3 regions of the Paenibacillus wenxiniae genome follow, and region 2 is predicted to be linked to each of the others. Evidence: riboswitches for the same ligand, from Rfam matches in the RefSeq annotation. Region 2 holds a riboswitch; each other region holds the start of a gene.
What was found. A riboswitch is a leader RNA that binds a small molecule or an ion and turns the genes downstream of it on or off. The one in region 2 is predicted to bind cyclic di-AMP.

Region 1 (10,514 bases), on a different contig from region 2:
ATAACGAGTCGTTCCTACTGGGAACGGCTTTTTTGTTATGTTTATCCGCTAGATTATCCGGTTTTTTATAGGAGCAGCCGATATTTTATGTAATAATAAGAAGAGTAGATCATGAATTGGACAAAAAGTTGTCACCTTTCGTGATGCCAATACGTACATAAGAACAGGAGGCTAGGCCATGGCATTGAACCAACCTCCAGATTTGGCCGCGTTCACACCGGTAGAACACGGTAAACGTTCCCTGCGCAGCACGCTGGTACGCACGATGCTGATCGTATTGGGAGCAGTCCTGGTTGCTGTTTCACTTGAATTGTTTCTCGTACCAAACAATGTTACCGATGGCGGCATTACAGGCATATCGATTATTATGTCCTTTTTAACAGGCTGGAAGCTGGGGATATTTCTCTTTCTGATCAATATTCCGTTTCTAGTTATCGGCTACAAACAGATTGGCAAAACGTTTGCGTTATCGACACTGCTGGGCATTTCAGTGATGTCGGTAGGCACATTGCTGCTGCATCCTGTCGCTGCGTTTGTGAATGAAACCGTACTGGCCGTCGTATTTGGCGGTATGTTTCTGGGACTGGGTACGGGATTGGTGTTACGCTCTGGCGGATCACTGGATGGAACGGAGATTATCGCGATTTTGCTATCGCGGCGGACGATCTTTTCGGTAGGCGAGATTGTGATGATCATCAACGTGTTCATTTTGACCGGAGCGGGTTTTGTATTTGGCTGGGATCGAGCGATGTATTCGATCATTGCGTACTATATCGCGACCAAGGTGATCGATATTACCATCGACGGTCTGGATCAATCCAAGTCGGTCTGGGTGATTAGCGATCGTACCTATGATATTGGAAATGCAATCATTAGTCGGTTAGGACGAACGGTTACTTATTTATCCGGTGAAGGCGGCTTCTCTGGTGAAGACAAAAAGGTGATCTTTTGCGTCATTACTCGCCTTGAGGAAGCCAAACTAAAGGAAATCGTTAATCATTTTGACGAAAATGCCTTTATGGCAGTCGGTAATATTCACGATGTCAAAGGCGGTCGCTTCCGAAAGCGGGATATTCACTAAACGGACCCGTGTACATGATAGACACCGAATCACTGTATGTATTGACTGGAAAATATTGTACAACAATTTGCGTAAATACGCATAAATACGACAGATGAAGCCTATTTTGCCTATAAACGAGTCCCGGATTTGACGGTAAGTTGACCTGTCATGTTAAGAAAATATAACTAATTTTGGCTTTGACATTTAAAATCATACCAAAATGGGTTATCATGGATGCGGAGTTTATTTTTTTCACTTTAGGATACTTAAGTAGAGATTTAGGTTCAGACACAGAGAGGGGCATCATAATGAACAAGAAAATGACAGGTAGTTTGCTAGCATTGCTGCTAGTATTTACTATCGCACTGGTTGGCTGTACGAAAAAAGAAGAGCCGAAAGAAGCGGTAAAAGCAGCAACAACAGCTGCTGCACAAATGACTTCGTATACGATGAGTACCCAATTTAAAGTTACCGACCTGGCGATTAGCTCGGCAGACGGTACAGCAGCTACAGATTCCACCAATGCACAGATCATTAACGCATTGAAAAATGCAGAAATCACTGCAAACGGTGTGTACCAATCGGACCCAATGCAAACAGAAATGACGTTGAACCTGAAACTGGGTGGAGGCACAATGAACTTTGAAGTGCCGATCGTGATGACACAGGATACAATGTATGTGAAAATTCCACAAATCCCAATGCTGCCACTGCCGCAAACAACAGTAGGTAAATTCCTGAAGCTGGATCTGAAGGAACTGGCTCAGCAACAAGGACAAGAATACAAGCCACTTAGCCCGGCAACGAGCCAAAAGCTAGCACAAGAGCTGTCCAGTGCAATTTTGGACAAATACGATCAAGCGACGTACTTCAAAGATATCAAGCCTGCTGATGCAAGTCTGCCAGAAGGTGTAGATGCCAAACAAGTTGTACAATTTGCGGTAACAAACGAAAATGCCAAACAAGCTGTAGAAATTTTCGTAAAACAAGCACTGCCAGCGGCACTGGATGTTGTATCGAAAGAAGAATATCGTTCCGCATTGAACCTGTCTCAACAGGAAATCGATGATATGAAAAAAGAAATCAACTCTCAAGATTCCCAGAGCGAATTCTCCAAAGCTGTTGCAGATCTGGATAAATACCTGACACTGAACCAATTCCATATCAACACAGCAATCAACGATAAAAACTTCCCAGTGTATCAACAAATGGTTATGGATGCTGTATTCTCTGATCCAGACACAAAACAAAATGTAAAACTGGCACTGGACGGTAGCGCGCAGTATTCCAAAATCAATGAAAAACAAAACTTTGCGATCGGTATCCCTGCCGATGGCGATGTGATCACGATGCAAGAACTGCAAAAGGAACTTGGCTATTAATCGCTAAACTAAGCCAGAAGCCATTCAGATGATAAACGTAATGGTTAGACCGCCAGGCTGTTATGTCTGAAGCGAATGGAAAAGCGCGTGCATATCATAATTAAAGCAAAGTAGGGCAAAACAAAGTATCCGTTGATCAGTAAAGGCTGATCGTCTGCCGGATGAATCTGCTACTCCGAATACAATATAGCCGTTTTATCTCAGGTAGATTGTAGTGTAACGAATGAATGAGTGTAGGAACAGAATGATCAAGATTAGTTAGAACAATGTCATGAACAGTAGTACGAACAAAAAGAAGTACATGAGTCAGGCGAAGCTTTTTATAAGATAAGGGATATCATTTTAACACGCAGCCATACATTCAATGATAGAATAACAGTATACGGTTAAAAGAAAAAACACCGCTAGCAGCATCCAGCTGCGTAGCGGTGTTTTTGTGTTGCCGATCGTTGTGTTGCCGATCGTTGTGTTGCCGATCGTTGTGTTGCCGATCGTTGTGTTGCCGATCGTTGTGTTGCCGATCGTTGTGTTGCCGATCGTTGTGTTGCCGATCGTTGTGTTGCCGATCGTTGTGTTACTAAACCGATGTGTAATCCGTATCCTCTGCCAGTAGCGCATAGATCTGATGATCTTCCCAGCATCCATTAATTTTCACAAGTTTACGTGCGATGCCTTCTGGCTGGAAGCCGCATTTTTCTAATACGCGTCTGGACGAGGTATTATCCGGGATAATTCCTGCCTGAATGCGATGCAGACCAAGCGAGCGAAAGCAATACGCGAGTACAAGCCGTACACCGGCTGTCATATAGCCATGTCCCTGATAGGCAGAGCTGAGTGAATAGCCTAGCTCTGCGAATTGTCCGACACCTCGCACAATATGGCTAATCGAGATCGTACCGATCAATGTGTCATCCTGTTGGAGGAAAATACCGAACAGATAACCACGGTCTTCTGCTGCTTCCTGATGGCGACGATATAGCAGATCGAGCTGGCTTGCTCTGGTAAAAAATTCATCCGGATACTGCGGCTCATAGCGCTGGTTATCGTGTCGACTTTGCAAACGCATATGTAATAGCGCCTCCGCATCTTCCGGTTTCAATAAACGCACATAGATTTGCTTGTTCACATCTTGCAAATGAATAGGCATCCCCTTATTCCTCCTTGCGCTGCTGCTTGTTTTGCTTGAGACGAACACGCAGTTCACGGAAAAAGTCAGTCAGTAGCGCTGCGCATTGTTCCTGCATAATGCCATCTACAACTTCGGTTCGATGATTGAAGCGAGGCTCTTGCAGCAAATTCATCAATGTGCCTGCACAGCCTGCTTTTAAATCGGTCGTACCATACACGACAGTCGGGATACGGCTTTGCACAATGGCTCCAGCGCACATTGGACACGGTTCTAGTGTGACATATAATGTACAGTCCAGTAAACGCCATGAGCCAAGCCGCTCACTTGCTTCGCGAATGGCTAGAATTTCGGCGTGTGCTGTAGCATCATGGGTCGTTTCGCGCAAATTATAGCCGCGTCCTACAATCTCATTATTTTTAACGATGACGGCGCCAATGGGAACCTCGCCAAGCTGTTCAGCTTTGCGCGCTTCGGCAATAGCTTCCTTCATCCACTGCTGATGTTGTACGATCAAAATGACAAAACCTTCTTTCTGCTGTGGATACGTTTTATACTTGTGCATCGAACAAATATTCGTTGTTAACAGCTTGTGGACAAAATTGTGGATAACTTTTATTTTTTGTGAAAGATGAATAATGGAATGAAGCATAGTAGTATAAAAAATGGGGCTTAAGCCGCACGGTATGCTGAATGTCTCGCTTGACTACGTCTAAATTTTCATCTGCAAATCGAAAATAATTATCCACAGGTAAAGCATAATAGGTAGAGCATATCTGTATTTTATTGTAGGCAATCGCGATTATCATTTCAATCTATAATCACAAATCACAGTATAAGAGGTTTTGGATATTATAAAAATTTGTGCATTATAAAAAGTAAAATAAAGAAGCAAAATAAACACAAAAAACGGATACCGCCTGGTATCCGTTCTTGTTATGTCTGGCACAATAGCCAGCATCCTATGATAAGAGGATATGCAAAATCAATTATTTTTGTTATTCACGATCGATTGTAGTGAAGTATCGTTGTCGTTGTCCGCGTATTTACGTACGATAGCAACTTCGACACGACGGTTTTGAGCGCGACCTACATTATTGCTATTATCCGCGATAGGACGATATTCGCCATATCCAATCGCACTGAATTTGCGTGGGTCCAGGTTTTTGTTAAGCAGCATGATCTGCATAAAGTTAAGTGCGCGATCAGAGCTGAGGTTCCAGTTGGACGTATACCGCGAATTGGAGATCGGGATATTGTCCGTATGACCGGATACGATCACATCATAACCCGGAATTTCTTGCAAAATGGTAGAAAGTGACTTGGCGAGCTGGCGTGATTCCGGTTTAACGGTAGCCATACCGGAAGCAAACAGTGTGTTATCACTGATCGTTACTTTCAGTTCGGACTGATTCAGCTTTGTCGTCAATTGAGAACTTAGCCCGTTTTCTTTAATATATTGATCCAGCTTGCGTTTGAGACTTTCCAGATCTTGCTGTTCTTGTTTTTGCAATTGCTCGCGTAGCTTTTGCGCCGACGTTTTGGATTTGCTATCGGTCGGTGTAGCCGCTTCTGCTGTATTATCCGGTTCGCCTTTACCTGTCACTTTGCCCTGGGTCGGTGCTAGTGAAGTTTGATCCATTACGCCAGTACCGCCGGTAAAAGCAGCATTAAGCGCTTCAGCCATTCCTTTAAACTTGGAAGCGTCCAGTGAACTCATGGAAAATAGAGTAATAAACAGTGCCAGCAGTAGGGTCATCAGGTCAGAATAAGGAAGCAGCCAGCTTTCGTCCGCGTGCTCCTCATGAGGCTCGTGTCGTTTACCCTTCTTGCTCACCGGCGCCACCTCCTCCTTGATCAGCATCAAGTTCTGCGCTTTCGGCTGGCGTCAGGAATACAGCTAATTTCTGGCTAATCGCCATCGTAGATACGCCGGATTGAATAGATAGGAGACCTTCAACCATCATGAGCTTGATCTCTACCTCTGCTTTGGACATACGTTTCAGCTTGTTTGCCATCGGATGCCACAGTACATAACCGGTAAAGATACCGAGAACCGTCGCGATAAATGCACCTGCAATCGCGTGAGACAGCTTCTCCATATCACTAAGGTCAGCCAGCGCGGCGATCAGACCAACAACCGCCCCAAGTACGCCGAGCGTTGGCGCATACATACCTGCTTGAGAAAAGATAAGCGCGCCGGAACGGTGACGCTCTTCTGTAGCATTGATATCTTCCATCAGTACGTCCTGAACGAACTCCTGATCATTACCATCAATAATCATCCGCATCCCATTACGGAGAAAAGAATTGTCGATTTCTTCGACTTTGGACTCCAGCGCCAGCAAACCTTCGCGGCGTGTGATCGAAGCCCATTCCATAAACATCCGCACCAGTTCCTTTTTATCAAGCAAAGTCTGGTTTTTGAAAATGATACCGAACAACTTGGGAACACGTTTTACTTCGTTCATCGGAAATGCCATAAAGATTGTAGCTGCCGTACCGACCAAAATAATAACATAAGCCGCCGGGTTGTTAACCAGACTGACCAGTGGGGCTCCTTTGAGGATCATCCCGACTACCAGGGATAAGATCCCTCCAATTAAGCCAATAATTGTTGAAATTTGCATAATACACCTCGTCCGTGAGTATATATTGTAGTGCGTACACCACTCTCTTCCATGGAATGATGGAGTTGCATGATGGGATTGCTTAAATCGCTGATACTTTTTTATCGACAGAATATGATGCAATGTTAAGAGTTTTTTTGAGTTATAATGGAAAGAAGTTGGTAAATGTAACAATATCGACAGATTGAGGGGAGGCAGAGTATGGGTGTTAAGCATGGACGTGATTATGAAGGGATTCTAACCGATTTAACGACAGCACTAAATATGATACCGGATAGTTATCTGTTTTTTCAGATGTCATCGGAAGAATGGCAAGCGCTAAATCCAGACGAACAGCGCGAAGTACAGGAGGCGCTGGCAGAAGATTTGTTTTATGCACTTGGCTCCGAGCCGACGATTCAGGTGGGAAGCGGTATCGTGATCTATGCTGCGGATACGCATCGAATCGATATTTTGATCGGCGAGACTGAAATGACGTTTGTATCGTTAATTTAAAGCGAGCACCCGCGGTTGTTCGTATAGATAAGGCCTGCCAGAGCAAGAACGTATGAACATACGCTCACTCGGGTAGGCCTTTGTTGATTTCATATGATCTTTGTTCATTTCATATGATGATGTTGGATTGATGCAGTGATATTAGGATTGCTCGGTAAGGGTTGTATCGTACACCATACAGTAGAAAGGCTTCATTCCGTCGGGTGTACGGCGACTGTACGTATCGGTAATATGAAAGCCCGCTTTCTGATAGGTGCGAATCGCACGCTGATTCCAGGTGAGTACTTCCAGATCAATCTCTGCCGCCGGATTGCGAGCGATAGCGGCTTCAGTAATCGCACGCATAAACGATTCACCATAACCGTATCCGCATAAATCAGGTCGCATACCCACTCCAAGTCGGATCGTGCCGGTCAGCGGGAAAAATTGAGCAAAGCCGTATAGCTCACCTGTAGCATCGAGAATGGAAACATACTGTTGCTCACGAAGCTGCGGATCACCAAATTCGATTCCTAGCTGCTGCATCTGCTCCCACGGCAACCAGCCATAAATATTATAGGGCGGATCGTAATGCCAGTTACAAATAAGAGCAGCATGCTCGGTACTCATCGATACGACGGAAAAGGGCAGTACACATGCAGGCTGCATCATAAATCTCCTTTCGGCTTTATCCAATAGATACAATAAAATTACAAAATAAATATTGGAAAATGTGTTTACCATAATTTATACGCGGGTAATTATAAGTAGACATAATTATAGGGTTACCTTATTTTTATTTTAACTTTTTTTGCCTAACGTGTAACTTAACTCAAGTTCGTTTCGTTTATATAGTATACAGATACAAAGCGCCACGCAAAATAAAAAACCGCAAAAGATTCTGGCGGGAATCCTTCGCGGTCGATATAGTAGTCGATACGTTGTTGTCAAAGTTGCATAATAGTCAAATTAGTTATCTGTAGCGAAAGTGTCAAAAGCATAGTTGCTCATTACACGTTTAGCACCGACAAAACGGTCAGCGTAATAGTCCATGCTAAGATTATCAATTCGTACACCTTTCGATGTAGAAGCGTGTGCGAATTGAGTGCTGCTTACCATAACGCCTACATGTGAAACTCCTGCTCCAGTCGTGTTGAAGAATACGAGGTCACCAGCTTGCAGATCGTCTTTGCTTACCGCTTCGCCTACCTGATATTGCGACGTGGATTGACGCGGCAGATCAATGTTCATTTTACTGAATACATATTGAGTGAATCCGGAGCAATCGAAACCGTTGAACGTTGTTCCCCCGATGCGGTACGGTGTTCCCATTGCTGGTTCAATGATCTGGTCCATTCTGGAATCTGCATGTGCACTGCTGTTCCCCATAACAGTAAATGCAATTGCGAATCCCATGAGTGCGGCGGTTAGTTTCTTTTTCATGTTAAATCGTTTGTCCCCTTCCAATGCCTACGAGGTTAGCTTAAGGATTCGGTAGAAGGTCTCCCCTATGATCCCTCTCTTGCAAGATCAATTCACCCAAAACGGTTCCCCCGCTTTCCGGTGCCACGAAATTTGGCTTCACACTTTGATTAATGCACCGTAAGACGATATCCAACTTTTACGACAATTTTCGGCTTCTCTAACAATAGTTACAAGCTTACTTTTAAAGTTTACAAAGTTGTTACTAAAAACTTGCTGGGTTTATTCTAACAAAGGTTTTTTACTTTGGCAATGTCTGTTGTGCACTTTTTGCGTGAAAAATCTTGTCATCTTTGTGAGCAACATCGTGAAAACCGCGCCGTTAAAGGGATTATAATTATTAAAAAAATTAATCTTTAGTCGAAAAATCCCGTATATTGCGATTGGAGCATGCAATTAGACCTATAAAAGTTACTCGGCTATCCGTTTACTTTGTCATCTTTGATAGGGCTGTCAGCGATATCAAATCGTGACTACTATAGTATAACACTAGGACAGCCAGGAGTTTCATTGGTTTTTCACGCCTGATCCGCTACAATAATGTTACAATTAATATTGAAATTCATTGTTTATGGCATGGATGCTGCAAGGCATGACATCTGTCTTCATATCGCAGCTAAAAGCTACAGCTAGCTTACTATCGATGCTGCTTACCTCTATATAAGGAATGTTCTCTATATAGAAATCATTTATATAGCGTAGAGTGAGCATTTGAAGCTTGCCCATCCATCACGCTGGATAGAAGCCGTAGACAGACATGCAGCAGCTATCGGTACAAAGGGTTACAACTATGAAACGCTGCTTTTTTTATATCGGCAGCAAATATAAATTATGAACAGAAAAGGAGTATTTTTCAACATGGATCAAAATATGGATCAAAATCAATCGGCTCAACCGGCTAAAAAATCGATGTCCTTGAACATTATTAGCAGTAGCAAAAAGAGCAGTAAACATAAAGGTTTTGGTGCAGGTGCCATTAACTTGAATAACGTTTCTCCTATTATTATCGATCATGGCGAGGCTAAAATCGATATCGGGGCGATGCATGCCAAAAGTAAAGTCGAGCGTGGCATCAAGTTCCTCACAAATCGTGATGAGCTGGAGGGCGGACGTCAGGTATGGCTAGTCTGGGTTGCGGTAGACAAGCAGCCTGAAGGCGGAAGCTACGCTGGAGCGACGGCGTGCGAGATGATCATCGATGAGGAGAATAAACGAGGCTGGAAAATTCTCGCTGACCATGTGAATAAGCTGGATTATGCGATCAAGCGTCGCATTATGCTGAGTGAGCTTGGTCCAGACGAGAAGGCCGCCCTGAAAACATTGCTCGTTAGCCATAATGAAGAATGGTGGGATCGTTCTTCCGATGAGCTGAAGCAGGCTCTGGACAACTGAGCTGGCGTGTTACAATTATGAATTAGATCATAGGCCGACTATAGCTTTTGCCATTCATGCATGAAGCTAGCAGTCGGCTATTTTTATGGAGAAATACGAATGGATCGTTACGATTCAGTTTATCGAGTATGTAATCTATCCGAGAGAGACTTTTCCAGCGCAATTTCCAGTGCCGATGCATGATTATGCATGTTATATTCACGGGTTTGGGATATAATTTAGCAATTTCATTAAAATATTATGATAAACACCAGAAAATATTATCATCTTCTGGAAAAATAGGGTATAAATTATTAAACCTTTAGTCTCGTTTTTAAATTGGAAAATAGCTTTTGTTAATGTGCTATCCATTGTTATAATTGCTGTACAGTCGTCTTCGTAAGAAAGCTAACCCTTGCGTGACTAAAATTATTCTACAGATGGAGGGAGCAATATATGCCTAACACAAACGCTATTAAGACACGTGCTATTCGTACAGGTATCCCTGGACTCGACGAGATTTTGCATGGCGGTATCCCACCGGGAGCTGTAGTTATTCTCGAGGGCGAGCCTGGAACCGGTAAAACAACGATCGGGATGCAGTTCCTTGTAGAAGGTGCGATCAACTTCAACGAGCCAGGAATGTACATCACATTTGAAGAATTACCGGAGCAAATTTACGAAGATATGAGCGGATTTGGATGGGATTTGCGTCAGCTAGAACGGGAAAATAAGCTGCGCGTTATTTGCATGGAGCCAGATATTTTACTGGATCAGATGCTACAGCCTAACGGTATATTTGAAGCGGTAGTGAACGAGATTGGCTGTAAGCGTGTAGTGATCGATAGTATCAGCTTATTCCGTATGGTGAGCGCGAGTGAACACGTTCGCAATAATGTATATACGATTCGCAATATTATGCGTAAGCACAATCTAACGTCTTTCTTTATCCGCGAATATGCGGAGCTTAGCGAAATGAATATCCC
Region 2 (10,514 bases):
TCACGAACCGATGTGCCATCCGCAAATACCGGGCTAACAGTAACCGCCGTACTACCTGAAGCGCCAGTTGCAACGACGACACGATCGTTTATGCCTTTTGCTGTATTCGTGTAGGTGCGGCTAAATGTGTACGGTGCAGAAGCAAGCTGCTTATGTGCACCTGCGCCAATCGCTGGATGATTATAGCGGAACTGTCCTAGTTTCTGCCAGTGGGTTAGCAGATCGGCATTCGTGCTGTTCCAGTTCATATCAGAGCGTGTGCCTTGCTGCGCATCTGAACCGGCAGGACCAACGGGACGTGCGCTTTCATCACCATAATACGTTTGAATGCCGCCCGGTGCTAGCAACATTGCTGTTCCTGCCTGGAACAATGCATTGCGATCGTACAGCTTGGTATCGTGAGAAGAAATATAGCTGAGTACGTTAAAGCCTGGATCGGTGTTGATTTTGTTGGCATAATTACTGAACAAGCTTTCCAGATCGTTCAGGTTCGTATCCTGGAAGGAGAAGTTGATAAGCGAGTCAAAGCCATTATCATAATAGCTGTTACGACTGACGCCCTGTCCCCAGACCTCGCCTGTCATCCAGAATGAATCTTTCCAGTTCGCACCTGCTTTGGTCGGGTTGTTTTGTCTCCATTTTTGTAACGCAGTGTTGGCTTCATTTTTTAGTTGCTTCCAGCGGAATGGATCCACATGCTTGGCTGTATCAACGCGGAAACCATCAATCCCGAATTCCTCTACCCATGCGGACAACCAGCGAATATTATAATCGGTTGGCGTGATGCCCAGATCTTTACGCAGCGGAGCGGCTGCGGGTATGACCCATGCGTTGCTATTGCCTTCTTTGTTCCATTTCGTTTGCAATACAGGAGCAAGTCCCTGATTCGTCGTCACTTCCGTACGGAAATCAGGCAATCCGGACAGTGTGAGTGTCAGATCACTATTGCCGCCTGCCGGATAACCGCCAATGCCTGCACGCACCCAGCCGCCGCTCCACCAGCCTGCCCATGCCTGGCTGTCGGTGTAATCGATACTATCATGATAGCTATGCCATGTTTGACCAGAGGCCGGCTTCCAGCTGCTGTTAAGCCCATTCAGCCGTTTACCAAAATTATATTCCTCCATATCTTTCAGCGTGCTATAGCCGGGATGGTTCATCACGACATCAAGCACAACACGAATGCCTTTGGCATGCGCCAGATCGACAAATTCGCGCATTTCCTCGACGGTACCCATATTTTTATCCATCGACGTGTAGTCAAGTGCATAATAGCCATGATAGGCATAATGAGCAAAATCACCGCCACTACCACCACCTACAAAACCATGAACCTGTTCATACGGTGCGGTAACCCAGATCGCATTAGTACCGAGTTTGGTAAAATAGCCATCCTGTAGCTTTTTCGTCAAGCCCTTTATATCGCCGCCGTGAAATGTCCCGATCTGGCTTCCGGTTGCATCTGTAGCTGGGCGACCATATGAATTATTGTTACTTGAATTGCCATCATAAAAGCGATCCGTCATGACAAAATATACATTGGCATTGTCCCATGTGAATGGATCAGACGGACTCGCCGCCTCAGCGGTAGACGATCCCATCGGTGTAACAGTCGTAAACAAAAGGCAAGCAAGCAATAGCCATGCAGCCCATCTGCGATATGTAATCATAAAAACCTCCCTGATCAATGTAGTAAATATAAGACAACATGTACGATTCAAAATCGCGCTTAACTTATGACTTATGTGATGTTAGGCCAGCGTGTGTACTTCATTGATGTAAAACTTACAAAAAATTCAATACATAGCATCCCTCCATATTTCAAATTAACATTTAAGCAGTAATGCGTTTAGTAATGCGTTTAAGCAAACGTTTGCATAAATAGGAGTAGTGAACGATCGTATCATGTGATGTATTACAAGGCAGACGGAAGTTTAACCAAAATCTCCTTACACAGAGCAGTAGAGTGAATGAGAATGCATCCACCAGCAGCTTAGCAGCTTCTATGCACATCAGTAATCAGTACATCATTACTGAGTCATACCGTATTTACGCAGCAGCATGTCACAGTTTCGCTCTATCATTATGCTAAAAATAATATGAACACATAGGAATAAGCTTATACAATTGACAATTTAATTAGGCAGTTATCGACATTCATGTAAACGTTTTCTTTAACATCGCTAATGATAACGTGGGTGCTATATAATGTAAAATATGGTTTATAGGAGGTTTTAGCGGAATAAAGAATAGAAGGCTTTTAAATGCTCGCTTTTACGCTGGATTTCGAACGATTTCAACCTTTTTATATGTATAGCGTTGTACGATATGTACATTCATACAAACGTTTGCACTAATCTGCTTTACAGGCTGATTTGGGGGCAGGTGTTTGCGTGTAGTACAATATATGAATACAGAAAGCGAGACAGCGACATGGGCTGGATGGTAGCGAAGCTCGCGCTCATATGATGTAGAGATAAGGAACAGACGATCTGTCATTCTGTTTATTATAGGTTACTCCGATCGAATGATCCTGATTCATTCGGTTAGGAAATGTGTTATTTTTCCACAATGTGCACCGTTTTTTTATAAAAACGAACGTCGTACAAGTAACGATATACGTATGATCTTATGAACAGGATGTGTATAATCGCAATATGTATGATCGTATGGAGCTAACCTACATCATTACATGAATATCTTGACGAGTAAATCGATTCGCAGCCAGCCACACGCTTTTTTCATTTTGTAAACTGACCATAAGGAGTTTTATAATAATGCAAATTATGCAGCAACTATCTTCACATATTCACTACTTAACACCGTATCAGGAAACCGATCGACCGATTCTAGGAGCGATCACCGGTACGCGTTCTACTTTGCTTGTCGATGCAGGCAATTCGTCTGCGCATATTCAGCTTTTTATCGATCAGCTGGTGAAGCTGGATATTTCACCACGCTGGGTTGTGCTAACACACTGGCATTGGGATCATGTATTTGGCATGAATCAGGCGAATACGACCATTATTGCGCAGACGCTAACGACAGAATATATCCGCCGTATGCAGAAATGGTCATGGGATGATGAGTCCATGGATCGGCGTGTAGCCGAAGGGACTGACATTGAATTTTGTACCAGTGCGATTAAAAAGGAACTGGGTAGTGAGCGAGATATCATCTTACCAACGCCAGATATTACATTTGAGCGCAAGCTAGAGCTTGATCTGGGAAGAGTTCACTGTGTGATTGAGCATGTGGGTGGGGACCATTCAGATGATTCGACCGTCATTTATGTACAGGAGGATAAGGTTTTATTCGTTGGCGATGCACTGTATCCGAATATCCATGTGGAGCCAAATGAATATACGGCTGAAGCAACGCTACAGCTTGTTCGCATGCTGCGGCATTATGATGCGGAGACGGTTGTACTGTCCCATCATGCAGACATCTGGGACGGAGCACGCTATCAGCAGGAGTTAGATCTGCTGGAACATATTGCTCGTCTCGTCCAGCAACCCGATCAAGAGGAAGAGCTGATTATCGGGCAGCTAGAGCGGCAGTATGATCGCGAGCTGGATAAATATGAGCGCGAGACCATTACGTTGTTCATGAATGGACGTCGCCGTCAGCAATGGATGGAGCCTGTAGCTGAAAGCGGAGCATAATTGCTGATCTGATTTGAATCGAGCCGACATCGATCGATTAACTGCACATCATACCGATAGCTCAACACTGGCGCAACTATTGAGGTTTTTTATTGGACATTTCTGCATGCAGGGCAGCACTGGATTCGGCGTCGCGAAACAGATGCAGCTTGCCATTCTCAACCATACGCATACGGGGACCGGTAAAGCCGCGGCGGATCAACTGCTTACGCATGTAGAGCATAAGCGCCCAATGACTAACGATCAAAATATGCTCGGCGTCAGATGACAAAATAATATCCAGCGCACGATCAATACGTGCGTTCGCCTCAGCAACCATACGTTTGTAACGCCTGCTGAGTAGTGGAGCGATGCGGGCAAAAACTGCCCAGCCGATAAAAGGAAAGCGCAAGCCTGTATTGAACGTCGGCGGCGTAATCTCACGCAGCTCTGGCATAATAACGATTTCACCGGGATAAATGAACTGTGCCGTTTTGATCGCACGGGGTAAATCGCTTGTAAAGCATATTTCCCAGTTCAGCCCGCGTAGATCGGTTGTGCCTTCTTCAATGTCAGCCACATCGTATTCTTCCAGCCAGGTGACCAGTTCGTTTACGGTCACCATCTGGCGAATTGGAAACTCTTTATTCACTTTAAAATGGCGCACAAGTCCAATAGTCTTCATCAGCAGTATGGTGTAACTCCTTCTATTTAGTATGCTACAATATTGATTATACCCATTTATAGCCAGTTATACTGCAACTGATAAAGTGGGCTTTCATAGATTTGTATTATTGTTTCGGAAAGGAAGATCATACCATGATTCAGTGGGAATATAAAACAGTAAAATTAGCAGCCGGCGGCTTTCTCGGCGGCAAGGTAGATGAGCAACATTTGCAGGAAACATTAAATGCGCTCGGCTTTGAAGGCTGGGAGCTAGTTTCCAGCTTTGATACGGCGATGTCGCAGGGAGCGTCCCGCGAAATCATCCTTATTTTCAAACGCAGCGCCTTGCTGGAATAGACCGGATCGACTACGTACATAGTATACGTACAATGATGGTTTGCTGTCCAACAAGATCATCTTGGCATAAACAGATAAAGGAGGCAACCGCATGATTGGAACATGGATGGAAGAAATCAAATCCATGCTGCGCGGCAAGCTGAGCAGTCTGGAATCATCCTTACTCGCTTCAGCTAGCGATGAGGACATTTCGCAAGCCGAGCAGGCGATGAACGTTACGTTCCCAGCACAACTTAAGCAGTTGTATCGACTTCATAATGGGGAATCACATAGCGGTCCCGGTTTGTTTTTTGGACTGCAATTTTTGACGCTTGAAGAAATGGTGAATGAATGGAAAATATGGTCGGATTTGCAGGAGGAATACGCAGATATGGGCGACCATTATTCAATTCCTGCCGATTGGATTAAGGAGCAGTATATCAATCGGCAGTGGATTCCATTTTGTCATGATGGCGGTGGGAATCACCTGGGCATCGATCTTGATCCAGGTCCAGACGGTATCGTCGGTCAGGTGATCAATTTTGGTCGTGATGAAGAAACGAAATTCGTCATTGCTCGTGATATCGAACAATTTATTCATTTTATGCATCATACGATCCATACAGGCAATTATACAGTCGTGCAGGAAGAAGGAACGAGCTACTGGATGTATGGACGTCATGAACAAGCTCGTTTGCTTTGTGACGCGCAGGAGTATGCATTTGGTGCAGAATGGGATACCGCCAGCAAGCAGCTGTCTGTGGAAGAACTGGCAGCCTGGGAAGCCGGGTTACCACATCCGTGGCGAGAATGGATGGAGCAGGATTACGGTTCAGCCCAGCAATTTACAAGCTTATATCAGCTCTATTTGCCCAATAAACAGATTAGCGATATTAGCCCACTTGCAGCGTGTACACAGCTACGCGAGTTAAGTCTGTCTCGCAATGTAGTCGATGATCTAACACCGCTAGCTCATTGTCGTGAGCTGAAAAAGCTATATGTGCTGGACAATCCAGTCGCAGACCTAAGACCACTGGCACAATTGCCTTATTTACGCCAGTTGAATATTAGCGATACCCGTGTGGCTTCGCTGGAACCACTCGCTCATCTACAACGTCTGGTTGAGCTGGAGTGCGAGCGGATTCCAGCAACAGATTATACACCGTTGCTTCATATCCCAACGTTGGAATGTCTGACCATCTCTACTCCCGATGCGGAGCAGGCTGTCGTTATGAGCCAGTTAAAGCAGCTGAAGCAATTGACTATAATCGATGCACAGCAGTGGGGCGAACAACAGTGGGCAGCACTTGCTAACCTGTCACTCGTATCGCTGACCGTTACAGGGGTTCGCTGGAGCGATATGCGCTATATAAGTCATTTTACTTATCTAAAAAGCTTGACGCTGGCTAATGTTGAAGTGAACGATATTTCGGGACTCTCTTCCTTACCTGCTTTGCAAAAGCTTAAGCTAGCAGGCGATAATATGATCGCGAATCCTGAAGCAATCGCACAGTGTAGTGCCTTGTCTTCTTTTACAGGAAATGAGAACGATGTAGAGTTGCTACAGGCAGCGTTTAAGCAACCTGTGAGTTTCTCGATCCAGTATGATCGACGTTATACGATGTAAATAATAGCCCGTCCGGCGTATGAGCGGACGGGTTTTATATGATGGAAAATGCAAATAAAATAAATGCACATTGCACACAAACCAGATGAATAATCTATACGCAATAACGTCTTTTTCGATCGTGAGTATCGTTAGATTAATATTAGCGCTGACCGTACATAGCAGCACAATAGCAGGTATTTACTATCGATAATGATGTGCTGACAAATACTCGGATCGCCTCGTTTTTGCAAATGTGAATAATGACATATCGATTTGCGAAACTGGATGAAAAGCTAGATGAAAATGGTGAAATGTAATGTAAAATCTAAGCTGATGAGCGATATAGGGAGTAAAAAAGAGCTTGAGGGAGGTATCCCTCGTCTGCATTTTCAAAAGAGAAAGCTGTGGGAAATCACGGCTTTTTTTGCCTTTTTGATCTGCTTTACACTTCGGAATTACAGGAGTAATATACATTTCAGGATTTAGAGATTTGCGCTTGCAACGACTTCTACTATGCTGGTAGAACCGCATAACAGCAGGAAAGCACAGCGGTGCTAAGCCAGACTGTTCCGGCGATCCGTCCAGCAGGAAGCGTGAAGATGCAAATCGGTATTTGTCCAGATCAAACAATTGAATTTCAGAAGTTTCTTGTTCTTATTGCTGAGTTTCCGGTTATCGCCGGAAAACGGGGGAACCAATTCGCAGCATGTCAAAGGTGTGAGAGCCGATGACCGTCTGCATGGGGTGAATCCGTCAGCACCGGTAACCATGGGACCGGCGCTGATGGTAGGGCGACTCTCACCGCCCGAATCCGACAGCTAACCTCGTAAGCGCAGGTCGGGAGAGGAGTGCAGAACTTGTGCCATCATGACACAGGGTATACACGCTCTGTGTTTTCTTATGCCCTGTTAACGCTCATCAGCTTCTGAAGTCAGACGAAATGGACGGAATATAGTATTGCAATGGCAGTGCACGCACGATACGAATGGAACGATACATGTACTTTTTGAAACGGTAGAAGTCGATTTGGCCGTTATGTCATGTGACACCTGGACAGTATGAATATGTACGCTCAAACTGCTGAACGCTGTACAATTACGGGCAATACGATGATAGATTCGTTTTCGCTCTGCTTATGCGATTTTCGCTGTATGGATTTAATCTTTGCTCTTTTACATGTACGCTTAATTTCCTGTTGGTTCGTGCTTACGTACCGCATACAGGAAAGCGGGGGAACCAATCGTCAGAACTAGCTTGGAGCAAGCGGTCTGACACGGGGTGAATTCCGGCATCGCCGGAACGGGCAATCTTCCAGCCCGAACCCGACAGCTAACCTCGTCAGCGATTCAGGAAGAACTTATATCCGGCTTACGTCATTCTGGTCTACACATATCGATGTGTCTGATCGGTTACACACGGAAGAAGCCCGGTGAAAAGTTCGATTTTTACCGAGGCTTCTTTTTTTGCGCCTAATTTCGCTTTTATTGACGCAAAATCGTTCGATTGGCAACTTGAACATTATCTACCATCAAATTTAATCTTACGCATGTTCATGCTGAAGGGGAAAGAAATCATGTTGGATATTTTAATGATTGTGCTCATTTTACTCATTGCATTCGCGCTTGGCGGACTGGGCATCTGGTCATCCAGAGTGATCGGAGAGCGAGGGAAAGAACAATGATCTGGCTATTATGGCTTATAATTGCAGGCTTGCTAGTGTACTTGTGTTATGCCCTGATCTATCCGGAAAAATTTTAAACAGGCAGGAGAGAGTGAGTGAGTATGTTCGCATATATCGGAGTTGCCTTAACTTTATTAATTGCGCTATTGCTGGCGCGTCCAATGGGTGCTTATATCGCCCGTGCATTTGATTATACACCGGGAAAGCTGGATCGTTTCTTCGGTCCACTGGAAAAGATCATGTATAAGCTGGGTGGTATCCGGCAAAATAATCAGACATGGAAGCAATATGTTGTCGCTTTACTTGTCAGCAATACGGTTATGGCATTGATCGTATATGTCATTTTCCGTTTACAGGATAAGTTGCCGCTGAATCCAGCAGGCATTCCAGCGATGAGTCCAGAGCTGGCATTTAATACAGCGATTAGCTTTTTGACGAATACGAACTTACAGCATTATAGCGGTGAAAGCGGATTGTCGCTGTTCTCGCAAATGTCTGCCATTGTGTTCATGATGTTTGTCTCACCGGCAACAGGGATTGCCGCAGCGATTGCGTTTATGCGTGGTCTTGCCGGAAAGCCAATGGGAAACTTTTTCGTCGATCTGGTGCGGGCGATTACACGTATTTTGCTGCCATTGTGCGTTGTTGCTGCCCTGATCTTCATTAGTCAGGGGGTTCCGCAGACGTTACAAACGTCTGTAACAGCCACTACATTAGAAGGCACCCAGCAACAGATTGGCATGGGACCGCTCGGCAGCTTTGTTGCTATTAAGGAAATGGGTAATAACGGCGGTGGATTTTTCGGCGCTAACTCGGCGCATCCATTTGAGAATCCTGATGCCATTAGCAATATGCTACAAATGATTCTGATGTTGCTCGTACCGATCTCGCTTCCATTCACGTATGGGCGTATCGTTGGTAATCCGAAGCAAGGACGGGTGCTGTTTGTATCGATGGCAATCATGTTCTTGATTATGCTCAGTTCGTCGCTCTATGCAGAGCATCAAGGGAACCCTCTGATCAATGAGCTTGGATTACAACAAAGTGCAGGTTCGATGGAAGGGAAAGAAGTACGATTCGGGATTGAACAATCGTCGCTCTATTCAGTCGTAACGACAGCGTCAGAGACCGGCGCCGTGAATACGATGCATGATACTTTAACACCGCTCGGCGGTATGATCGCCCTGAGTAATATGATGCTTAATACCGTATTTGGCGGTTCAGGTGTCGGTATGATGAATGTGCTTATGTATGCGATGATCTCAGTATTCCTATCCGGTCTGATGGTTGGACGTACACCTGAATTCCTCGGTCGTAAAGTAGAGGGGAAAGAGATGAAGTTGATCGCGGTCACATTACTCATTCAGCCGCTACTTGTGCTGGCGCCAACGACGATTGCGCTGATGGTATTTCCGAATACGATCTCGAATCCGGGCTTCCACGGTCTGACGCAAGCGCTGTATGAATTCACATCATCTGCGGCTAACAACGGGTCAGGGTTTGAAGGATTGGGCGATAATACGATATTTTGGAACATATCGACCGGGATTGTGATGATGATTGCGCGCTTTTTCTCGATGGTCACATTGCTTGCGGTTGCTGGCTCCATGCTGGCGAAAACACCTGTGCCGGAGAGCAGTGGTACGCTGCGTACCGATCAGGCGCTGTTTGGCAGTGTATTTATCGTGGTGGTTGTCGTTGTCGGCGCGTTAACTTTCTTCCCGGCGCTTGTACTCGGCCCGATTGCTGAGCAATTGACCCTTTAAATGTTAAAAAAGCACATATACAGATGGTGAAGCATATTATTTGAGGATAATCAGGTGGAGGAATCAGCAATGAAAAATCAAGCTTCCGTGATGAACCGGGATCTGATAACGAAAGCATTACAGCAATCCTTTGTAAAATTAAACCCGGTTTTAATGATGAAAAATCCGGTCATGTTCGTAGTCGAGATAGGTCTGTTAATTAGCTTACTACTCGTGTTTGTACCGGGGGCATTTGGTGATTCGGTATCGGCAAGCTTTAACATTGCCGTAGCGGTTATTTTGCTGCTGACGATCTTATTTGCTAACTTTGCCGAAGCACTCGCGGAAGGACGCGGTAAAGCACAGGCAGATTCACTCAAAAAGACGAAAAAGGAAATTACCGCACGTAAGCTGGAAGGCGATCGCATCGTAGACGTGCCATCGACTTCTTTACGTAAAGGAGATCTGGTCGTCGTTCGCCAGGGAGAGATGATTCCTGGTGATGGTGAAGTGATCAAAGGGCTTGCGTCAGTGGATGAATCAGCGATTACGGGTGAATCCGCTCCGGTAATTAAAGAAGCAGGCGGTGACTTTAGCTCGGTCACCGGCGGTACGATGGTCATCAGTGATGAGATTACGGTACGGATTACTAGCGATCCAGGCGAATCGTTTATGGATCGTATGATCAGTCTGGTCGAAGGCGCAGAACGTCAAAAAACACCGAATGAAATTGCGCTCAATACCGTACTGATTAGCTTAACGATTATTTTCCTGATGGTCGTCGTGACGTTACCATTTATGGCGCAGTATCTCGGTATTCATATTCCAATTCC
Region 3 (10,514 bases), on a different contig from region 2:
TTATAAGTCAAATGATTCAAATACTCACATTTTCAAAGTAATTCCCCGGTTGAACCGTAATTTTCTTACTTTTAGCATCCACTTCGGTTAATTTAGCGAGCGATACATAATCTGCCCACAAACGATCTTCCACATCCACATTTCCGGATTCCAGCAATACGCCAACGCCAGCTACCGTCGCATTGAACTCATCCAGCAGATCGACCATCCCCTGAATCGTGCCGCCTGCTTTCATAAAATCATCGATAATGAGTACGCGCGACTTTTCTTTCAACGCGCGTCTGGACAATGTCATCGTATGCAGACTTTTATGTGAACCGGACACATAGTTAATGCTTACCGCTGATCCTTCAGTCATCTGATGATCACGCCGCACGAGTACGACCGGCAAATTCAACTGTGTACCTGTAGCATGCGCAAGTGGAATTCCTTTTGTCTCAACCGTCATGATCACATCGATCGGTGTGTCGGCAAAGACGGACGCAAAAATTTTACCGACTTCATTCAGGATAGCCGGCTGACCGAGCAGATCAGACATATAAATATAATTACCTGGCAGCAAACGATCCGGCTGTTCCATTTGCACGCACAGCTCGCTCATAAACGACAGTGCTTTCTCTCTCGACAGACGCGGAATGTACTTCACCCCACCGGCTGCGCCAGCCAGTGTCAGAAGCTCACCAATACCTTCTTCTTCAAAAACCTCTTTAATAATGGTCAGATCTTCACTGATCGATGATTTGGCCGCTCCGTACCGGTCAGCGAAGGTCGTTAATGGAATCAGCGTGTGCGGTCTTGAAGTCAAATACTGTGTCAGCTCCACCAGACGCGCGCTCCGTTTTAATTTTTTCACTTTAACTCCTCACCATCTACGAAAATTTACATTTATCTCCTAAAAAAATCCCAAATCCGAATAATTAAAGTGAATATAACATCTTTGTACGTGTTTGTAAAAGAAAATCGCAATCTTTTTCCAAATGTCTCCTCCATCATTGAAGGCTTTTGGAAAAAGATTGCGACCTGGACTTCTCAGGTTAACATACGCACTGCATACACTTCATGGCAAAATCCACGTAGCCCGTTGTAAATACGTGCTACCTTCGATTCTTTGGAAACAAGGCCGAATACCGTTGGCCCGCTACCCGACATCAACACACCGTCTGCACCCAGCTGCTGCATCGTCTGCTTGAGTTGCTGTACCTCTGGATAATGACTGAGCGTCACATCCTCCAGCACATTGCCCAGACCGCTACAGATCGCTTCAAACGATTGCTGTTCAATCGCCTGCTGCATTGCTGCTGCTGACGGATGCTGCTTGATCTGATCCGCTCTCAGACGTCCATAGACGCCAGCTGTGGATACATTGATCGGCGGCTTTGCCAGAATGACCCAGCAATCCGGCGGGCTTGGCAGTGGCGTCAGCCGTTCGCCACGCCCTGTCGCCAGCGCTGTACCGCCTGTAATACAAAATGGAACATCTGAGCCAATCGAAGCACCCAGTTCCATCATATCCTCATGAGGAATATCCAGCTTCCACAGTCGATTTAATCCACGCAGGGCAGCCGCTGCATCGCTGCTACCTCCTGCTAGGCCGGCGGCAACCGGAATCTGCTTGTCGATATGAATGTGCACGCCCTGGCGAATGCCGTAACGCTCCTTGATCTTACTCGCAGCCTGATAGGCTAAATTTTTATCATCCAGAGGGATGTAACCAGCCTGACTGGATATTTTGATCGTATGACCGGGCAACTCCGTAATCGTTAACCGATCGGCGAGATCGACCATCGTCATGATCATCTCTACCTCGTGGTACCCGTCCGGGCGTTTGTGCAGCACATCCAGCATCAGATTTATTTTGGCTGGCGCTTTTTCATATAGCTTCATGAGGTTCCTCCACCTTCAACATTCCGTCCGTTCTTATGGTTACTGTATCCGCTTATGGTGATGAACAGTTGTCCATCTATCCTACGCAAATTACAGGTAGCTATGTATAGCCACGAATACTCCAATTATAGAAAAAATGAATTGCAAAGTCTATTCACAAAGCAAAACAGTCTCTACCCCCGCAGGAGATAAAGACTGCCTTATCATAAAACAGTTATTCAATTCCCTGCATACTCGATGCTTGTATGGGAATCATCCTCGCAAACTGTGATTTCAACCGAGTCGGTTAATACGTCTGCGTAGCTGTAAGACACTCGTTCAAAAGTTTGATGCTCATCATCAAGCTTAACAGTAAAAACAGAAGGGTAGGTTTCTTCCAAAATTCCGGTACGTTCAATGGTCTTTTTCCGACCACCGTGTGCGCGCAATGTAATTTTGTGCCCTACATGAGCATCAAGATTGCGTTTGATTTCGGTAAGCGCATTGTTAGCCATGCTCACAACCACCTCTTTTCCTACTCCCTATTGTAACAAAAAGGAAAAGAAATGTCAATCAAATATTAAATTATGCTACACAAAATTTATTTTGTCAATGATTTTTTTGTGGAATGCTAAAAAGCTAACTTTATCGAATGCCTGCTGCCAAAAATACGTCACTCAAACGTCCGTATTCTTCGATGCTGAGCGTTTCTCCGCGACGGGATGGCTCGATGCCTGCCTGCGCTAGAAGCTGCTCCAGCTGCTGGCGATCGCTACCGCTGAAATAGCGTGTTTTCAAGTTGTTGGCAATCGTTTTACGGCGTTGTACAAAGCACGCCTGCATCAGCTCGAAGAAATGCTGCTCGTCCTGTACTTGTACCGGTGGCTCTTCACGTAGCTTCAGGCGAATGACCGCCGATTCAACATTAGGCTGTGGAATAAACACCGTTTTCGGCACGATACATACAAGCTCAGGTATACAGTAATATTGCACAGCAATGCTCAAGCTGCCATAATCTTTGCCGCCCGGCGCAGCTGCCATACGCTGTGCCACTTCCTTCTGAATCATCACGACGATATTATCCAGCGGCAGCTTCTCTTCCAGCAGCTTCATCAGAATCGGTGTGGTGACATAATACGGCAAATTGGCAACGACACTCACCTTCTCCACTTCCGCAAAATCCTCGCGGAACAGCTCCTGCAAGTCCACCTTAAGCACATCACCATGACGCACATGCACATTGTCGTATGCGCCCAGCGAGTCCCGCAAAATGGGCAGCAGGCGTTGATCAATCTCCACCGCGGTCACATTGTGCGCCTGACGTGCCAGACGCTCTGTTAATGCACCGATTCCCGGTCCGATTTCTAATGCACCCCGTTGTTCATTCAAATCGGCTGCATCGACAATTTTATTCAAAATATTACTATCGATCAAAAAGTTCTGTCCCAGACTCTTTTTAAACGAAAAGCCATGTTTATTAATAATCTCCTTCGTCCGTCCCGGCGTAGCGATATCGTGTCTGTCATTCATTGGATTGCTGTTCCTCCGCTTCAAGTTGTGAAAGTGCTGCCGCGAATTCTTCACGGGTGATCCCAAATATACGCAGCCGTTTATAAAACTGCTTGCCGTTGCCATAACCGATCCCGAGCAGATTGCCCATTTTCATCCGGCGTGCCGCAGCCTGTTTATGAATAACGAGTCCGGTCGTGATCAGATCATCCCAGTCGATCAGTGTTTCTGCTTCTGGCATTTCGGTATGCACACGCGCCAGAGCAGCTCGAATCGATTCAGGCGAGGCATTTTCCACACCGATATCGCCTTTTAGCGTCGCTTCGCTTTCCGGTATAAAGGCATGCTTACAGCCCGGAACCTTTTGCGAGACGATTTTACGTATCCGCTCTCCGGCATGATCCGGATCGGTCAAAATAATAACGCCTCTGCGCTCCTGTGCCAAACGTACACGACGAATAACGTGCGGCCCGATCGCCGAGCCACCGGTTTCGATCGTATCGGCTTCCACTGCACGCTTGATCGCTACCGTATCATCCCGTCCCTCTACAACAATGACTTCTTTAATCAATGGATGGTACGCTTCCCTTCTGGATCGGGGGCATACAGATCCCTTTTCCCCTCGATCGTATTCATATTGTCCTTAGTATAACAAAACAACAAACAAAAAGAAGGGGAATCATCCCCTTCTCCGGTTGGTTCATATACGCTCGTGGTTAATAATGCTTATATCCTATAACAGTCCTGCCAGCACAGGCAACCGATTTGTACCGTGATCTTACGGCTTTACCGGACCGATCACATAGACCGTATAACCGGTCTTGCGTCCGAATGCTCTTGCCTGGCTCAGGCTATCAATATATACGTCAATCTTATTGCCGTTAATGGCGCTGCCGGTATCTTCCGCACGGCGGTAGCCGATGCCTTCGATGTATACCCACCATCCCATTGGGATGACGCTAGGATCTACAGCAATCGTGCGTCCTTCTGTCACTCGCGTGCCAGATGCAGTACGTGTACCCAGCCCTGGTTCCTGAGAGGAGTAGGCGGTCAGCATCACATTATTTAATACTTTGGCATAAGAGAAGTTTTTGTCGGAATCGGAACTGGACGAGTCCGAGCTAACCGATTCGCTCACTACTACAGCTTTCGGTTCCTCTTTTTTCGTACCAATCGCTACGATTTTGTCTTTCACTTCAGCGGTGGTCTTTTTCTTGACCATTTGCTTGGAGACGAATTCGCCGTCTTCAAACACTTTTTCGATATACTGGACTACTTTACCATTTTGACCTTCTTGAATAACTTTGGTTTTGCCTTTTAGCAAATCGCCGTCGTTCTTTTTGATCGTTTGGTAAGGGAGTTCCACGACCTGTTTGCTTGTAATCGAAGTGGTTCTCGTTACCCGAATGTCCATATCCGGCTTCACGGCTGCTTCGACAGGGGGGTCCAGTTTATCTCTGGAACCGAGTTTGATGTTAAGCTGATCCAGTGCACTACCAACCGTTTTGGCTGTTGTGTACACCTGTTTGATTTCTCCGTCAGCGCGAAGATTTACAGCAACCGCATGGTTAATGTATACCTTGTCGCCATCCTGGATTGCTCCGTTCATAGACATTGATACTTTATCCTGGGGTGCTACTTGAATATTTTGTTCAGCCAGCAAATCGGATAGCTGTAGCTTATGGGTCTCGACCATTTGAGCTTTGCCATCAATAACGACATAAATATTTTTGCTTGCCTGCATGTACATGAGCCAGAGTGCCATGGCAATAACCACAACAACTGCCAGCGAAGTGAGCAGTACAGAGCGTAGATTTTTTTGCTTCCAACGCAGCGCGTAAGACATGCTGGATGAGCGTGAACCATGGGTTTCTTTGAAAGGAGCAATTCCCACTTCTTCCGTCCTCCTTACATAGTCTCGCCGTCTTGCTATAAAGAAACTGTATAATAGACGCGACTATATCAGAATTTCCACAGGCGTTAAAATGATCACGATGAAATACCAGCGCATTGCGGTACTTCGTTCTAGTTGAAAGATGCCTGCGCCATGGTCAGTCCTAGCGGCATACCGATCCCCGATAGTGAAAACCGGGTCTTCTCTTTTTCACTTACTTCCTTTTGCACAAAACAAAAAAGCCTAGGGAAAAGTGCAAGAGCAACTCTTCCGTGGCTTCCCGACATTGTACGTCCAATGGAAACTTAGAAAATGAGAGGTTGCCTCTGCATCGCTTACGAGGTTAGCTGTCGGGTTCGGATAAGCACTACTGCGTGTAGCTGGTACCCTGTGAGACGTCCTTCGCTCATGGCGCAAGTAGCCTCAATTCACCCCAAAGACCCTGTATTAGGAATCACACAATCTGTCTTCCGGTATTGCTGGTTTAAAGTGAATGAAGACAGCTGTTGGTTCCCCCGTTCTCCTATGTAGGAAACTCAGCGAGACCGAATCATGGAATCTCGTGTATGAACACGAAGATTAAATCACTGATGAAATGATATCCCGAACACAACCTCACTGTAAAGCGAGAGGCAACTCCGTTTTTCTTAAAAAGTAGTTAAAAACTTGTAACATTTCTGCATTTTTTCGTTAAAATTCATTCATATATCGGAATAGCTCGGTTTTTTAGTGGTTTTGCTCTCGATTTCACCGAATGCCAAATAATGCCAACGCATTTTTTGTAGTAATTTCACTAATTTCTTCCAGACTTACCCCTTTAAGCTCGGCGGCTGTCTCTGCGACCAAACGCACATATCCAGACTCATTTCTTTTCCCACGATTAGGATGTGGAGTCAAATAAGGGGAGTCTGTTTCCAACAATAAACGATCCATTGGAACTTGCTTTAGCACCTCTTTTGGCTGCTTCGCATTTTTGAAGGTGATCGGTCCGCCAAACGAAATATGGAAGCCCATATCGAGGCACATTTGCGCCGTTTCCCAGCTGCCAGAAAACGCATGCATAATGCCGCCCACTTCGCTTGCCTTTTCCTCCCGCAAAATCCGAACAATATCTTCATGCGCTTCCCGATTATGAATGACAATCGGCATCTTTAGCTCGCGTGCCAATCCGATTTGTTCCCGCAATACGCGATGTTGAATATCTTTTGGCGATTTATCCCAGTGATAATCCAATCCAATTTCACCGATCGCGACTACTTTTTCATGACTGCATAAAGATGCAATCCATTCCAGATCACCTGGCTGCATCGTGATCGCTTCCACTGGATGCCAGCCGACTGCCGCATAAATAAAATCATATTCCTCTACTAATTGCATCGTCGTCGGAATCGTCTCACGGTCAAATCCGATATTCACCATTCGAGTGACCCCATTATTGTAGGCACGCTCGATCACTTCTTTGCGATCCTCATCAAAATCTTTGGAATCCAAATGTGTATGTGTATCAAATAACATAAGGTACATTCTCCTTTACACGCTTTTTTGCATAATACTTATTTAACTTTTTTATTGGCTTCATACATTTTTTATATTTCAAACTCCATTTGAGCAGGTCCCAGCTTGTCTTCGAAAATGTCCGCTACATGCGGTGACAGCTTGTGTTTTACCCTTTCCAGCTTCTCTTGTGGAAAATACAGATGATACCGGCCACGATGGATACCGCTGATCGATCGCACGATATCGGATACCTCCGATATTTCCTGTACTTTGTTTTGACGATCCAGCAGCAAAATCTGTTTTTCTTTTTTCGGATCACCCGGACGGAAAACATCATACGGCAAATCGGTCGGGAAATCGATTTCCAGATCATACTGTGGATGCAATCCTGCCGCTTCAAATTCATGACGAATCTGATCGATCATATCCAGGTCAATTAATTCGGTTTCTACATATTTATATAACCGCCGCTCCATAAAGCGTGTACACACATCAGCGAGAATTTCGTCCTTTTCAAGCGTCCACTGCATAAATGTCGTTTGCACCAGCGCTTCGTCCAGCAGCAAATATTCTTTTACATTTAATTCATTTCGGAACAAGGCAGGCAAAGGATGTGGTAAAAATGTGAAATTGTAGCCGCTATTGAACAGTTCTTTTGCCCGCTGAAAAATATGACGCAATACGATATCCGAGCTGCGTGTCACCGGATGGAAATACACCTGCCAGTACATCTGATAGCGTGACATCAAATAGTCTTCAATCGCGTGCATACCGGATTCTTTGACGACGACACGTCCATTATGCGGGCGTAGCACACGAATGATGCGATCCATATCGATCGTCCCGTAATTCACACCTGTAAAATATGCATCACGTAGCAAATAATCCATCCGATCCGCATCAAGTGGACTGGACACCAGATTAACGACGACCGCCTTCTCATAATCTTTACGAATGACCGCAGCGACCTTTTCCGAGAAGCCAGATTCCACTTCCTCCAGCACACGATGAATTTCAGTATCTTCTAATAAGATGCGACACGTCCATTCCTCATGGTTCATTTCAAATGCTTCTTCTATAGAATGGGAAAACGGTCCATGCCCCAGATCATGCAGCAAAGCCGCACAGAGCGCCACCATACGTTCCTCACTTGGCCAATCCTCGTATCCACTGCGCTCAAATTGAGAAATGATACGCCGTGTAATTTCATATACACCGAGCGAATGCGAAAAGCGGCTATGCTCCGCACCGTGAAACGTCAGATACGATGTACCCAGCTGACGAATGCGGCGCAGTCGCTGAAATTCCGGGGTGTTGATCAATGTCCAGATTAATCGATCCTGGACGTGAATATAATTATGAACAGGGTCCTTGAATACTTTTTCCTCATCCAAAGGCTGTAGCGGTTTCATACATAACGCTCCTTTGCAAAACTTGATTCCCGTATTTTGAATCGTATAAAATAGAATTATGTCAATTATGTCGAACAGTGTCGTTATATGATCAGCAATGATTTCCAAATCGACAAATCCTGTATTCACTTATCATATCGTAAAAATATGTCCAAAAACCCCTTAGCAACGAAATTTTTTTAAAATTTCATGCTGAAATAGGCAATTTCATGCAATTTTTATGTTGACTGATTTGGGAAACGTTGGTATTATGAATATCATAAAAGATAGAACTTTGTCGAAAGATGACATTTAAAACATGAATGCTTGTTCAATAATTGCATCCTGGCATTAACCAGTTAGAGAAGTATAGTAGCTGATCGTATAGCTCACTTCATTTCTGTAGATCGGGAACAGCCGTTACGAACTCTATTTAACAAGCGAACTTAACGACTATTATAAAAACACATTTGAGAGGATTGATTATCATGATGAAATCAACTGGTATTGTAAGAAAAGTAGACGAGCTGGGCCGCGTTGTCATTCCGATCGAACTGCGCCGTACACTGGGTATTGGTGAAAAAGACGCTCTGGAAATTTATGTTGACGGCGAGCGCATCATGCTGAAAAAATACGAGCCAGCTTGCATCTTCTGCGGTAATGCTGAGAACGTAACGTACTTCAAAGGCAAAATCGTTTGTAACGATTGCATCTCCGAAATTCCAGTTCCTGTGACAAAATAATTAAAATAAGCTATAATGGAACGAACACCATAAATTTTATTAATTCTAACCTTTTTATATCTCCTTGAACCTTTATCCGACATTGTTCGGGTAAAGGTATTTTTTTGCTTTCTGTTATTGTTTTCTCTATCTGACATTATACCGATTTTCACATACTAATCCAATGTAGCACTAAAAAAGGAACCCGAGCGATCGCTCCAGTTCCTTTTTTTCAACTCTAATCCATGCCCATAATGGGCAATCCTGATCGAGTTTCTTCTATATAATATATAGGTCGCTTGGCGATGATTCGATCCGTTCTCTCGTATCTTATAAATCAGAATATATACAAAAAACGCAGATGCCAAAGCGGTTAACCCTGCTCAAATCATTTCGATACGTTCATTACCAAAAATTTGGCGGAAATGATGGATCATATGCTCAATATAATCATTAGCAAGCCAGGCTAATGTTACCTTTTCTCCAGAAGCTAATATACCTTCTTTTGTATAATGGTTTTCTGGAATCTGTGCCAAAATATTAGAAATCTGCATATTCAGATGGAACCAGAGCTGAATAATGCGATTGGCATCATAACTATTTTGATAATCGTTAATTTCTACCCAGCGAACTTGATGATATCCCTCAAGTTGAATCGGATGCTCAGACAAAGCGATTTTGACAAAACGCATATAATTATTCATTGCTGAATCACATAGATGACCGACAATTTCTTTTTTAGACCATTTCGTAACATGAACCTTAGCGCTAAATTCATCTTCAGGAATACGATTCAATTCGTTCTGAACACGCAATACCAGCTGCTGAAGTCTCTCGCTATCATTCATGGAAAAGCCCCATCCATTGGTGTAAAGTCAGTGGGTCACACAGCCACCTGCCAGCGCTCTACTCGTCCAGCAATACCTGATAAATATCACGCTTCGACAGTTGACGATCTTTCGCCGCACGCTTCATGGCATCTTTACGTGATAGCTGCTCGGTCTGCTCATAATGCGCAACATGCTCGGCAATCGACAACGTTTGCCACCATTCATTCGCTTCGGCAATCGCTTCTTCCTGTGGTTGTCCTTCCAGCACGATACAGTACTCGCCCAGTGGTGGATGCTCTTCCAGCCATGCCAGCGCTTCTTCGACTGAAGATCGCAGCCATTCCTCATGCCGTTTGGTCAATTCACGTGCCAGCACGATTCGGCGGTTACCGACATGCTCCAGAATCGCTTGCAACGTTTTGATAATTCGATGCGGAGATTCATACAATAACAGCGTGCCTTCCGCTGCACGTGCCCCTTGTAATATGTCTGCTTGTCCACGATGATCACGTGGTAGAAAGCCGATAAAGGTAAACCGATTGGTCGACAGTCCTGATGCGATCAGCGCGGACAACGCCGCATTCGCTCCTGGAATCGGCACAATCGCAATCCCCTGCTCTACAGCCAGCTGTACCAGCTCCTGACCGGGATCCGAAATGGCAGGCAAGCCCGCGTCGCTAATTAGCGCCAGATTTTGCCCTTCCGCAATCAAACGAATCAGCTCTGGTCCGCTATTATGCTTGTTATGCTCATGATAACTGACTAATTTACGCGGCGTAATCTCAAAATGATTCAAAAGCTTGCGGCT

Region 1: another riboswitch for cyclic di-AMP. It lies ahead of AAHF22_RS22800 (C40 family peptidase); the one in region 2 lies ahead of kdpF (K(+)-transporting ATPase subunit F).
Region 3: another riboswitch for cyclic di-AMP. It lies ahead of AAHF22_RS22420 (resuscitation-promoting factor); the one in region 2 lies ahead of kdpF (K(+)-transporting ATPase subunit F).

The regions. Positions count from the first base shown of each region.
Region 1 covers NZ_JBCGUH010000024.1:32,577-43,090, reverse strand. The annotation lists gene AAHF22_RS22845 (YitT family protein) at 179-1,081, shown strand; gene AAHF22_RS22840 (hypothetical protein) at 1,372-2,445, shown strand; partial or broken gene AAHF22_RS23935 (hypothetical protein) at 2,938-3,093, shown strand; gene AAHF22_RS22830 (GNAT family N-acetyltransferase) at 3,023-3,592, opposite strand; gene tadA (tRNA adenosine(34) deaminase TadA) at 3,597-4,136, opposite strand; gene motB (flagellar motor protein MotB) at 4,557-5,408, opposite strand; gene motA (flagellar motor stator protein MotA) at 5,392-6,201, opposite strand; gene AAHF22_RS22810 (hypothetical protein) at 6,403-6,696, shown strand; gene AAHF22_RS22805 (GNAT family N-acetyltransferase) at 6,838-7,344, opposite strand; gene AAHF22_RS22800 (C40 family peptidase) at 7,645-8,118, opposite strand; cyclic di-AMP (ydaO/yuaA leader) riboswitch at 8,128-8,266, opposite strand; gene AAHF22_RS22795 (YwhD family protein) at 9,028-9,549, shown strand; gene AAHF22_RS22790 (ATPase domain-containing protein) at 9,985-10,514, shown strand, end outside.
Region 2 covers NZ_JBCGUH010000002.1:192,388-202,901, forward strand. The annotation lists gene AAHF22_RS04030 (alpha-amylase family glycosyl hydrolase) at 1-1,670, opposite strand, end outside; gene AAHF22_RS04035 (MBL fold metallo-hydrolase) at 2,778-3,665, shown strand; gene AAHF22_RS04040 (histidine phosphatase family protein) at 3,742-4,329, opposite strand; gene AAHF22_RS04045 (DUF4177 domain-containing protein) at 4,464-4,667, shown strand; gene AAHF22_RS04050 (SMI1/KNR4 family protein) at 4,759-6,273, shown strand; cyclic di-AMP (ydaO/yuaA leader) riboswitch at 6,904-7,103, shown strand; cyclic di-AMP (ydaO/yuaA leader) riboswitch at 7,427-7,614, shown strand; gene kdpF (K(+)-transporting ATPase subunit F) at 7,933-8,013, shown strand; gene kdpA (potassium-transporting ATPase subunit KdpA) at 8,038-9,702, shown strand; gene kdpB (potassium-transporting ATPase subunit KdpB) at 9,772-10,514, shown strand, end outside.
Region 3 covers NZ_JBCGUH010000022.1:38,941-49,454, forward strand. The annotation lists gene purR (pur operon repressor) at 17-853, opposite strand; gene ispE (4-(cytidine 5'-diphospho)-2-C-methyl-D-erythritol kinase) at 1,030-1,884, opposite strand; gene veg (biofilm formation stimulator Veg) at 2,103-2,378, opposite strand; gene rsmA (16S rRNA (adenine(1518)-N(6)/adenine(1519)-N(6))-dimethyltransferase RsmA) at 2,509-3,393, opposite strand; gene rnmV (ribonuclease M5) at 3,386-3,943, opposite strand; gene AAHF22_RS22420 (resuscitation-promoting factor) at 4,151-5,266, opposite strand; cyclic di-AMP (ydaO/yuaA leader) riboswitch at 5,584-5,818, opposite strand; gene AAHF22_RS22425 (TatD family hydrolase) at 6,014-6,781, opposite strand; gene AAHF22_RS22430 (HD domain-containing protein) at 6,853-8,175, opposite strand; gene AAHF22_RS22435 (AbrB/MazE/SpoVT family DNA-binding domain-containing protein) at 8,643-8,897, shown strand; gene AAHF22_RS22440 (DinB family protein) at 9,260-9,724, opposite strand; gene rsmI (16S rRNA (cytidine(1402)-2'-O)-methyltransferase) at 9,783-10,514, opposite strand, start outside.